Regions from separate parts of the Clostridium sediminicola genome, predicted to be linked through region 2. Evidence: riboswitches for the same ligand, from Rfam matches in the RefSeq annotation. Region 2 holds a riboswitch; the other holds the start of a gene.

Region 1 (4,398 bases), on a different contig from region 2:
CTATGTTTTATAACATGTTCACCTACTGTATTTTCAGCATCTTTTCCGAAAATAATTTTAGTAGCACTCTTAAATGTAAAATTTTCCATTACAACTTCACCCTCCTATTCTTCACTCGCAATAACTATTTCCACTTCATTTTTAATTAAAACCTCTTTATATTTTTTCGATATTTCTCTATCTGTTATAATCACGTCTAATTCATTCAATTTACAAATTTTATTGACAGAAGGTGAATCAAATTTTGTATAGTCTACTACCAAATACTTTTTCATTGAATTTGTCAACATATTTTTCCTTACCATTGCTTCTAATTCATGATTATCTGTTACACCCATGTCTGTACTTATTGAAGAACAGCTTATAAATGCTTTATCAGCAGATAATTTTTCTAAGTTCTCAGTTGTCATATATCCAACAAAAGAGCTAGTACTTTTTCGAAGTATTCCACCTAAACAAATTACTTTAACAGTCTTACTTTTATCAAATTCATGTGTAATCATCAAAGAATTCGTAATAACAGTAACTTTTTTCTTGCTTGTATTTAAATTTTTAGCAATATACAGTGCTGTTGTGCTACTATCAAGCATGATACAGTCACCCTCTTCAATCATTTCAATACACTTTTCACCTATCAGTTGTTTCTCTTCTAAATAAATTTTTTCCCTTATTCCAATTGGAACTTCATTATCTGCGGTTTCAGGTAAATATGCACCACGTCGAACTCGTTTTAATTTGTTTTCTTTTTCAAGTTTATCCAAATCTCTTCGAACGGTCTCTTCGGATACATCAAATAATTCACTTAAATTACTAATTAATACACTACCATTTTCTATTAATAATTCTTCTATTTTTTTCAACCTGTCAACTGCTAACATTGCTTCTAATCCCTCTACATTCTTATTTTTATTTGTTAACAACATTTTACCACATATCACAACTTTAATCAACATAAATTAATATCGCGACACATTTATACACATTTCTCCACAATATTTTTAAATATTTATACACATAAACTAATTAATATTCTATAATAAAGACTCAGATGAGATTATGATTCATCTGAGTCTTTATTGTAAAATATGTTGATTTTCCATTTTTTTATTTGGCATTTAATCTTTTTTATAATATTTCAAATGAATTTCTTAATGTCCCATCAGTTTTCAAAGCATTCATCAGTGGCTGAGCACAATGATTCCCAAATCTAATAGCTATATTAAATTTATCTAAAACTATCCCTAGATCATAATTGCTGCCACACAACAAAATTTGAATGATGCTCTGCTTCGCTTACAATAATCCTATCTCCTTCTTTTAAAAAGGATAGAAATCATAAAACCACTTATCAATGATAAGCGGTTTATATATGCACAAAAAGACCAATATAGTATATATAGTCTGATTTTGCCCCCTACCATCCGTAGAGTTAATAGCAACTCAATATAGGCAGGTCTTCTGACTCAAGTTTCAACGCTGTTTATACCTTCCCACCTAATTAAAGGCAGTGGATAAAAAATAAACAGCTCGACTTATACAGCGGCGGGACCGTCTAGGCTTCTAACCTAATTCCCTATTATCCATAATAATTTTATGGCACCTATATCTACAATATTCACTTTAACTAATATTATATGCAAGGTAAATAAAATTGTCAATTTGGCTTCTATATAATATTATTTCTAAACAAAACTCAAATCAATCATGAAATTCTTTTCTATATTCGATATATTTTTCTGAAATTTCTTTGTTGTTACTAAAAAATTCGCATATAATTTTTAAATTCTTCACAGTTTTGTCTGTAATTATATGTTCTATTAATTCAGTCTCAAGTAAAGCATCTTCTTTACAACCTATAAAAGACAAGAATCCCTCTATTATATTATGTCTTTTTAATAAAGATCCTCCAATTTTTTCTCCTTTATACGTTAAAGTTACTATCCCATACTTTTTATAGTTCACAAATCCTAACTCACCTAGTTTCTTTACCATTTTAGAAGCTGAAGAATCCTTAACATTTAGTAATTGAGCAAGTGTATTTATTCTAATATAGGGTTCATTTAAACTATTTCTATAAATCATTTCTAAATAATCTTCAAGTGCAGGAGTTAACATATTTTTATTATACCTTTGTAATTCATAACCTCTAACTGTATAAAATTTATCATCCATTAAACCACCACCATTTTTCCACTAATTATTTTATTACATTTTTAGATTAATAATTCACAACTACTATAAATTGCGAAAACTTCTTTACAAAAATCTCTCCATATAGAATATATATTAATAACATATTAAAAGTATTTATCATATCTTAGTGTAGAGAAAACTTTTTTCTCTAAGGCAATTCTTTTTATTTAAAACTAATATTATAAAATTGTATATGACGAGGTAGTTTTAATATGAACACTAATTATATTCCGCTAAACTTATTACCACTCGGGAAAAAATGTAAAGTAAAAAAACTTATAGCTAAAGGTTTGTTGAGAAGAAGATTGCTGGATTTAGGTTTAATTAGTGAAACAGTAGTAGAATCTTTGCAAAAAAGCCCATCTGGAGACCCTGTTGCTTATCTTATTAGAGGTGCGGTAATTGCTCTACGCTCTGAAGTAGCTTCTACTATACTAGTAGAATATACAAATCAGTAACTTTAATCATTACTATTAATTTATATTAATATAAAAAATTATTATGTATGGAGGAAAATTAATGGGACTTACCACTAAATCCACTGGTAAAAAAATTCTTGAGGAAGAACTTAAAATCGAAAAAACTAATTCATATGATAAAGTAATTGCTCTAGGTGGAAATCCTAACGTTGGCAAAAGTACAATTTTCAATAACTTAACTGGTCTTAATCAACACACCGGTAACTGGCCTGGTAAAACTGTTACAAATGCACATGGAAACTATTCTTTTAATGGCACTAACTTTGTATTAGTTGATATTCCAGGAACCTATTCACTAATGGCAAATTCAGTAGAGGAAGAAGTTGCAAGAGATTTTATCTTATTTGGAAATCCAGATGCAACAGTAATTATTGTTGATGCTACTTGTTTAGAAAGAAATTTAAATCTTGTTCTACAAACCCTTGAGATAACTTCTAAAGTAGTTGTATGTGTTAATTTACTTGATGAAGCAAAAAGAAAAGGTATTTCAATAGATTTACACAAATTATCTACTCAGCTTGGAGTACCTGTTATAGGAACAAGTGCTATTAAAGGAAAAGGTTTGAAAAAGTTAATGGCAGCAGTTTACGATATTACATCAAACAATGTTGATCCTAATAGTATAGAAATTATATATGACAAATTAATAGAAACTGCTATAGAGAAAATTGAAAAAGTAGTCAAATTACACCTTGGTGAAAAGCTCAATTCTAGGTGGGTATCACTAAAACTTTTAGATGGAGATAAAACTATTTTAAGCTCTATTAATAAATATCTAAATTTTAATTTAACAGATCAAATAGATATTATGAACGAAGTTGCCGAGTCAAAAGCGTATTTGAAAGAAAGCGGTATAGATTCAGATTTGTTCCGTGATTCAATTGTTTCTCATTTAGTAAGAGTTTCAGAAAAAATTACCAGTAATGCTGTTTCTATTAAAATCGAAAATTATAATAGTTTTGACAGAAAAGTTGATAAGTATCTTACCTCAAAAAAATTTGGAATTCCAATTATGATTGCTCTTTTAAGTATAGTTTTTTGGATTACTATTACTGGGGCTAATGTGCCTTCTCAACTTCTAGCTAATGGACTGTTTTGGATTGAAGATAGACTTACTGAATTTTTTATATGGTTGGGGACTCCTACATGGGTACATGGATTATTAGTTAAGGGGATTTATAAAACACTTGCTTGGGTAGTATCTGTTATGCTGCCACCTATGGCCATCTTCTTTCCTCTATTCACATTGCTTGAAGACTTAGGGTATTTACCTAGAGTGGCTTTTAACCTTGACAACTACTTTAAGAAAGCATGCGCCTGTGGAAAACAAGCTTTAACAATGTGTATGGGTTTTGGTTGTAATGCTGCTGGTATAATAGGCTGTAGAATAATCAATTCACCTAGAGAACGGCTAATCGCTATTATCACCAATAACTTTGTTCCTTGTAATGGAAGATTTCCAACCCTTATTGCCATTATAGTAATGTTCTTTACTGGTATTATAGACGGACCTTTTCAATCTATAGTGTCCACATTTATTCTCACTGGAGTAATTATTCTTGGAGTTTTAATGACACTAATAATTTCAAAAATACTATCAAAGACTATATTGAAAGGAATTCCTTCAAATTTCACTTTGGAGCTACCACCCTACAGAAAGCCGCAAGTAGGCAAAGTTATTGTTAGATCTATTTTTGATAGAACTCTATTTGTCCTTGGTCGTGCA
Region 2 (4,398 bases):
TTCTAGACAATTAGTATCATCAAATAGATAAAAAGTGGTATATTTTACTACTTTTTTCTTTGTTTGATGGTATAATGTTTGTATGTATAGCCGATATATAATGATATAATATTTATATACTTGCAAAATTTTATGAGGTGATTTTTTGATAACTAAGGGTAAGAAACCTGTTACAATAATTGGAGGAATATTTGATAAAAAACTAGAGAAAGAGTTTTTTGAAAGTGAAATAAGCAGTTTTAAGAAACATATACAGATTATACTATTAATAATTTCTATAGCATATATCGCATATGGAACTTTAAATAACGTTTTAGATGGTAAAGCAATTCTAAATATAACCACATATATGAGGATTGCTATTTTATTGTGTAGTATTTCTTTGATAATTGTGATAGAAAAATCTAAAAATTATAATGGTTTAAAAAAATGGTTTACATTTTATGAAGTGATTTTTTGTGTGGTTTACTTAGTAAGTACATATTTAAACGGATTTTCAGATTATTTTATTCATTGTTTTGAAGTTATTGTTATTATGATAGGAATTTTTTTGCTACCCAATAAATGGATAAATTCTTTAATAGTTTCATTGATGTTTGCAATATCTTATTTTATTTTTTCTTATGCAGTAATAGGAGATATCGAGGTTATGCATTTTTTGGCAACAATATCTTATGTTACGATAAACATTTTATTTATTGGTGTATTAACATTTAGAATTTCAAGCTATAAAAGGGTTCAATATTTAACGGAAAAGAAATTCTCGCAGGTTTCAATAATTGATCAATTAAGTGAAATAAGTAATAGATTTAAATTTGATGAGGAATATAGAAGATTATTTAATTATTATAAAAATCATAAAGGAAATCTTGCTATAGTTATGTTTGAAATAGATCATTTCAAAAAAATAAACCTAGAATTGGGACAATCTGTAGGAGATAAAGTTTTAAGAGAAATTACAAAGATGGTAAAGGTTTTTATAAGAGGTAATGATGTATTTGCTAGATGGGGTGAAGAAGAGTTTGTAATACTACTGTCTGGTGTAGATACAAGAATAGCTTTGAATGTAACTAAACGTATAAAAGAGGGTATTTGGGACCATTATTTTAGTAATGTAGGAACTATAACATGTTGTTTTGGTGTGGCGTCCCCTCAAGAAGGAGAGAGTATGGAAGACTTATTAGTTAGAGTTAATAAATATCTAAAAAGAGCTAAAAAAGAGGGCGGTAACGAAATTATTTTTAACTAATTATGACTTTATATATAGGAGATTATTATGAGAAAAAGACAAAACATATTTAGTAAAATATTATTTATATTAATGTTTTTATTACTTATAACTTCAGGTATAGGATTTAAATATTATTTTATGGAACCTATTGAAGTAGAAAAAATATCCTATATTGATGATTATAAGACTATAAATGTACAGTTTAGCACTGGTATAGTTTTAGATGAAAAGACCAAAAATAATATAAAAGTTCTGGATTCCAGTGGTAATTCAGTTGCTCTTAGCTATAGTTTAGTTTCAGATAGTGAAAATTTAGTTATTAAACCAGCTGAAAGTAATTATAATTTAGGAGAAAAATACACTTTTCAAGTTGACGATGTTCAAGGAAGATATTTCGGTAAGTTAAATGAGCAGATCAAAACAGAATTTTTAATAGATAAATTACCCATTGAACAATCTTTAGGTCTTGGAAAATATATGACTGAAAAGGTTAGCAATGATAAAGAATATGATTGGTATGTTGACCAAGCAAACACAGGAAAATATTCTAGTACAAACTGTGGACCAGCTAGTGCAGAAATGCTTGGTAAATGGGCAGATGAAAATTTCCAAGGATATGCTGAGGATGCTAGGAATTTACACTATGGCGATGATGGTGGATGGTTTACTGAAGATGTTCAAAATTATCTCAAAAGCTATGGTATAGAATCAAAAATGCATTTAAATGTAACAAAAGAATTTATAATTTCACAATTAGATAAAGGTAATATAATGCTATTAGGAATAAAATCAGGAGAAATATCTATAAATGAAGATTCCTATGAAGAGCATGTTGATAGATTTTATTGGGGTTCCAGTGGACATTTTATTATAGTAAAAGGATATATAGTAGTTGATGATAAGATGTATTTTGAAGTATACGACCCAAATAGTTGGAATGAAACTTATTCAGATGGAACATATAAAGGAAAAGACAGATATTACAAAGAAGAAGAAGTAATCAGAGCATCTAAAGTATGGTATGATAAGTTGTTAATTATAGAAAAAAATAATAATTTATAAATTATTATTTTTATTATTAATTTTAGCTTTATTTCTATTTATATATATAAATAATACAAAAAACTAAAATATATTTATTGTTTGGCGAATACTAATAATGTATAATGAAGTCATAATAGAATATTGAATAATCTTGGTACTTTTTATAAGTTTAATAGGGAAAGCAGTGAGAGTCTGCTACAGCCCCCGTTACTGTAAACAAAGACGAATCCCGGGACCACTGAACTTTTAGTTTGGGAAGGTGGGAGGAGAGTGATGTGTAAGTCAGGAGACCTGCCAGCGATTATTAAGAACAGATACTTCGGAGGGAAGTGAGTTTCACAGCTATAGTTATTAAAAAATATAATTATGGTATAAGTCATAGAATACAAACCTCTGTTTATAGCAGAGGTTTTTTGTTTTGGGAAATCAAAACTTAGACAGTTTACAGCAGAGAATTTTGCGCAGCAAAATTGATATTTATGGGGTGTTATCATGATTCAAATTATAGGTTTGAGACATAACCTAGATATTTCAATAAGAGAAAAACTTTCAATATTAAATAAGCAAATTGAGGGAGCTTTAGATAGCATAAATAAGTTTTCAAAAGGCTCTGTAATTCTTAGCACATGTAATAGAACGGAAATTTATTTTGATTCTGATGTAATAGGAGAAAGAGCTGTTGATAAAGTTTTTGAAGAATTGAATTGGGATAAAAGTCTTAAAGAATATACATTTTTTCGTGAAGAGGAAAGAGCAGTTCATCACTTAATGGAAGTGACATGTGGATTTCATTCAAAAATACTTGGAGAAGATCAAATACTCTCACAAGTAAAGACTGCTTTTGAGATATCAAAGAAAAATAAGAGTATCAGTAAAGCATTACATAGGCTTTTTCAGCTAGCAATAACTTGTGGAAAAGAATTTAGATGGAAAAGTGGTATGTACAGAATTCCAATATCATCTTCCTCTATTGTAGCTAAAGAGAGTTACAAAAGAAATGTGTCAAAATACATGTTAATTGGTTATGGTGAGGTAGGTAAGCTTGTTGAAAAATACCTGACCAATGATAGATTAGAGAAATTATATATAGTTGTAAGAAATAAAGAAATCTATAAATCACAGGATTCAAGAATAGAATATATCTCATTTCATGAAAAAGTTCAAAATTATAATAATGTTCAGTGCATAATAAGTTGTACATCATCGCCACATATAATTGTAAAGAAAGACGAATTACCCCATAAAAAATTCCTTGTTTTTGATATGGCAATTCCTAGAGATGTGGAAGAGGAAGTAAAAGAACTTCAGAAAGTAGAAGTAATTGATATAGATAGAATTTCTCTTATGGATAATGAGAACAAGCAAAAAAGAAAAGAAATAATGGAGCAAAACAGAGAAATATTAGATAAATATATTCACGAATATAGAGACTATGAACTAATAATGGATATAGTTCCTTATATAAAAGATATGAAAAACCTTAGTGAATCTGTAAGTCAGCGAAGATTCAATACTTTTAAAAATAAAAAGTATACAAAGAATCCAGATGAGTTAGCAAAAACAATGATAAAAAGTACATCAGATTTTTATATAAATCGAGCCATAGAAGTACTAAAAGAGGAACAATTGAAAGGTAGTGGCGAAGAATGCTTGAACATAATAGAAAAGATATTCTTTCCTCAAAAATAGATTATGCCACAATTTCATTAATATCAAATGGCATGAGAGTATTAATAATCGGTGCAGGAAAAGCAGCTCTTATAAAAGCCAAAACATTATTGAAAAAAACATGCTCAGTAACGGTTATATCTAAAAAAATTTCAGAAGAGTTTTATGAATTATCTCAAAATAATAATTTACAAATTATAAAAGATGAATATAGAAAAAGTTATATTAATGATAAGCATCTTATAATTATTGCGATTAACGATGATAAAAAACTTAAAGAAATTATAGAGGATTGCGAAAACCTTTCAAAATTATATTTAAATTGTACAGATTTTAAAAAGGGAAACTTTATAATGCCTATGAGTGGAGAAACTGAGAATATCGGATATAGTATTCACACAAAGGGAGGAAGTCCTAGAATTAGCAGATACTTAAATAAAGTAATCAAAGATAAT

Evidence for each region. A riboswitch is a leader RNA that binds a small molecule or an ion and turns the genes downstream of it on or off. The one in region 2 is predicted to bind cobalamin.
Region 1: linked by a shared signal. The riboswitch ahead of ACQ3F0_RS15595 (aminotransferase class V-fold PLP-dependent enzyme) and the one ahead of hemA (glutamyl-tRNA reductase) in region 2 are both predicted to bind cobalamin.

What each region holds. Positions count from the first base shown of each region.
Region 1 covers NZ_BAABMF010000009.1:181,597-185,994, reverse strand. Annotated here, with positions in the region: gene ACQ3F0_RS15610 (iron-containing alcohol dehydrogenase) at 1-89, opposite strand, end outside; gene ACQ3F0_RS15605 (DeoR/GlpR family DNA-binding transcription regulator) at 105-953, opposite strand; gene ACQ3F0_RS15600 (aminotransferase class V-fold PLP-dependent enzyme) at 1,126-1,266, opposite strand; partial or broken gene ACQ3F0_RS15595 (aminotransferase class V-fold PLP-dependent enzyme) at 1,247-1,318, opposite strand; cobalamin riboswitch at 1,432-1,619, opposite strand; gene ACQ3F0_RS15590 (metal-dependent transcriptional regulator) at 1,699-2,172, opposite strand; gene ACQ3F0_RS15585 (FeoA family protein) at 2,406-2,651, shown strand; gene feoB (ferrous iron transport protein B) at 2,713-4,398, shown strand, end outside.
Region 2 covers NZ_BAABMF010000006.1:30,652-35,049, reverse strand. Annotated here, with positions in the region: gene ACQ3F0_RS11815 (FMN-dependent NADH-azoreductase) at 1-31, shown strand, start outside; gene ACQ3F0_RS11810 (GGDEF domain-containing protein) at 146-1,249, shown strand; gene ACQ3F0_RS11805 (C39 family peptidase) at 1,277-2,293, shown strand; cobalamin riboswitch at 2,412-2,588, shown strand; gene hemA (glutamyl-tRNA reductase) at 2,768-3,964, shown strand; gene ACQ3F0_RS11795 (NAD(P)-dependent oxidoreductase) at 3,922-4,398, shown strand, end outside.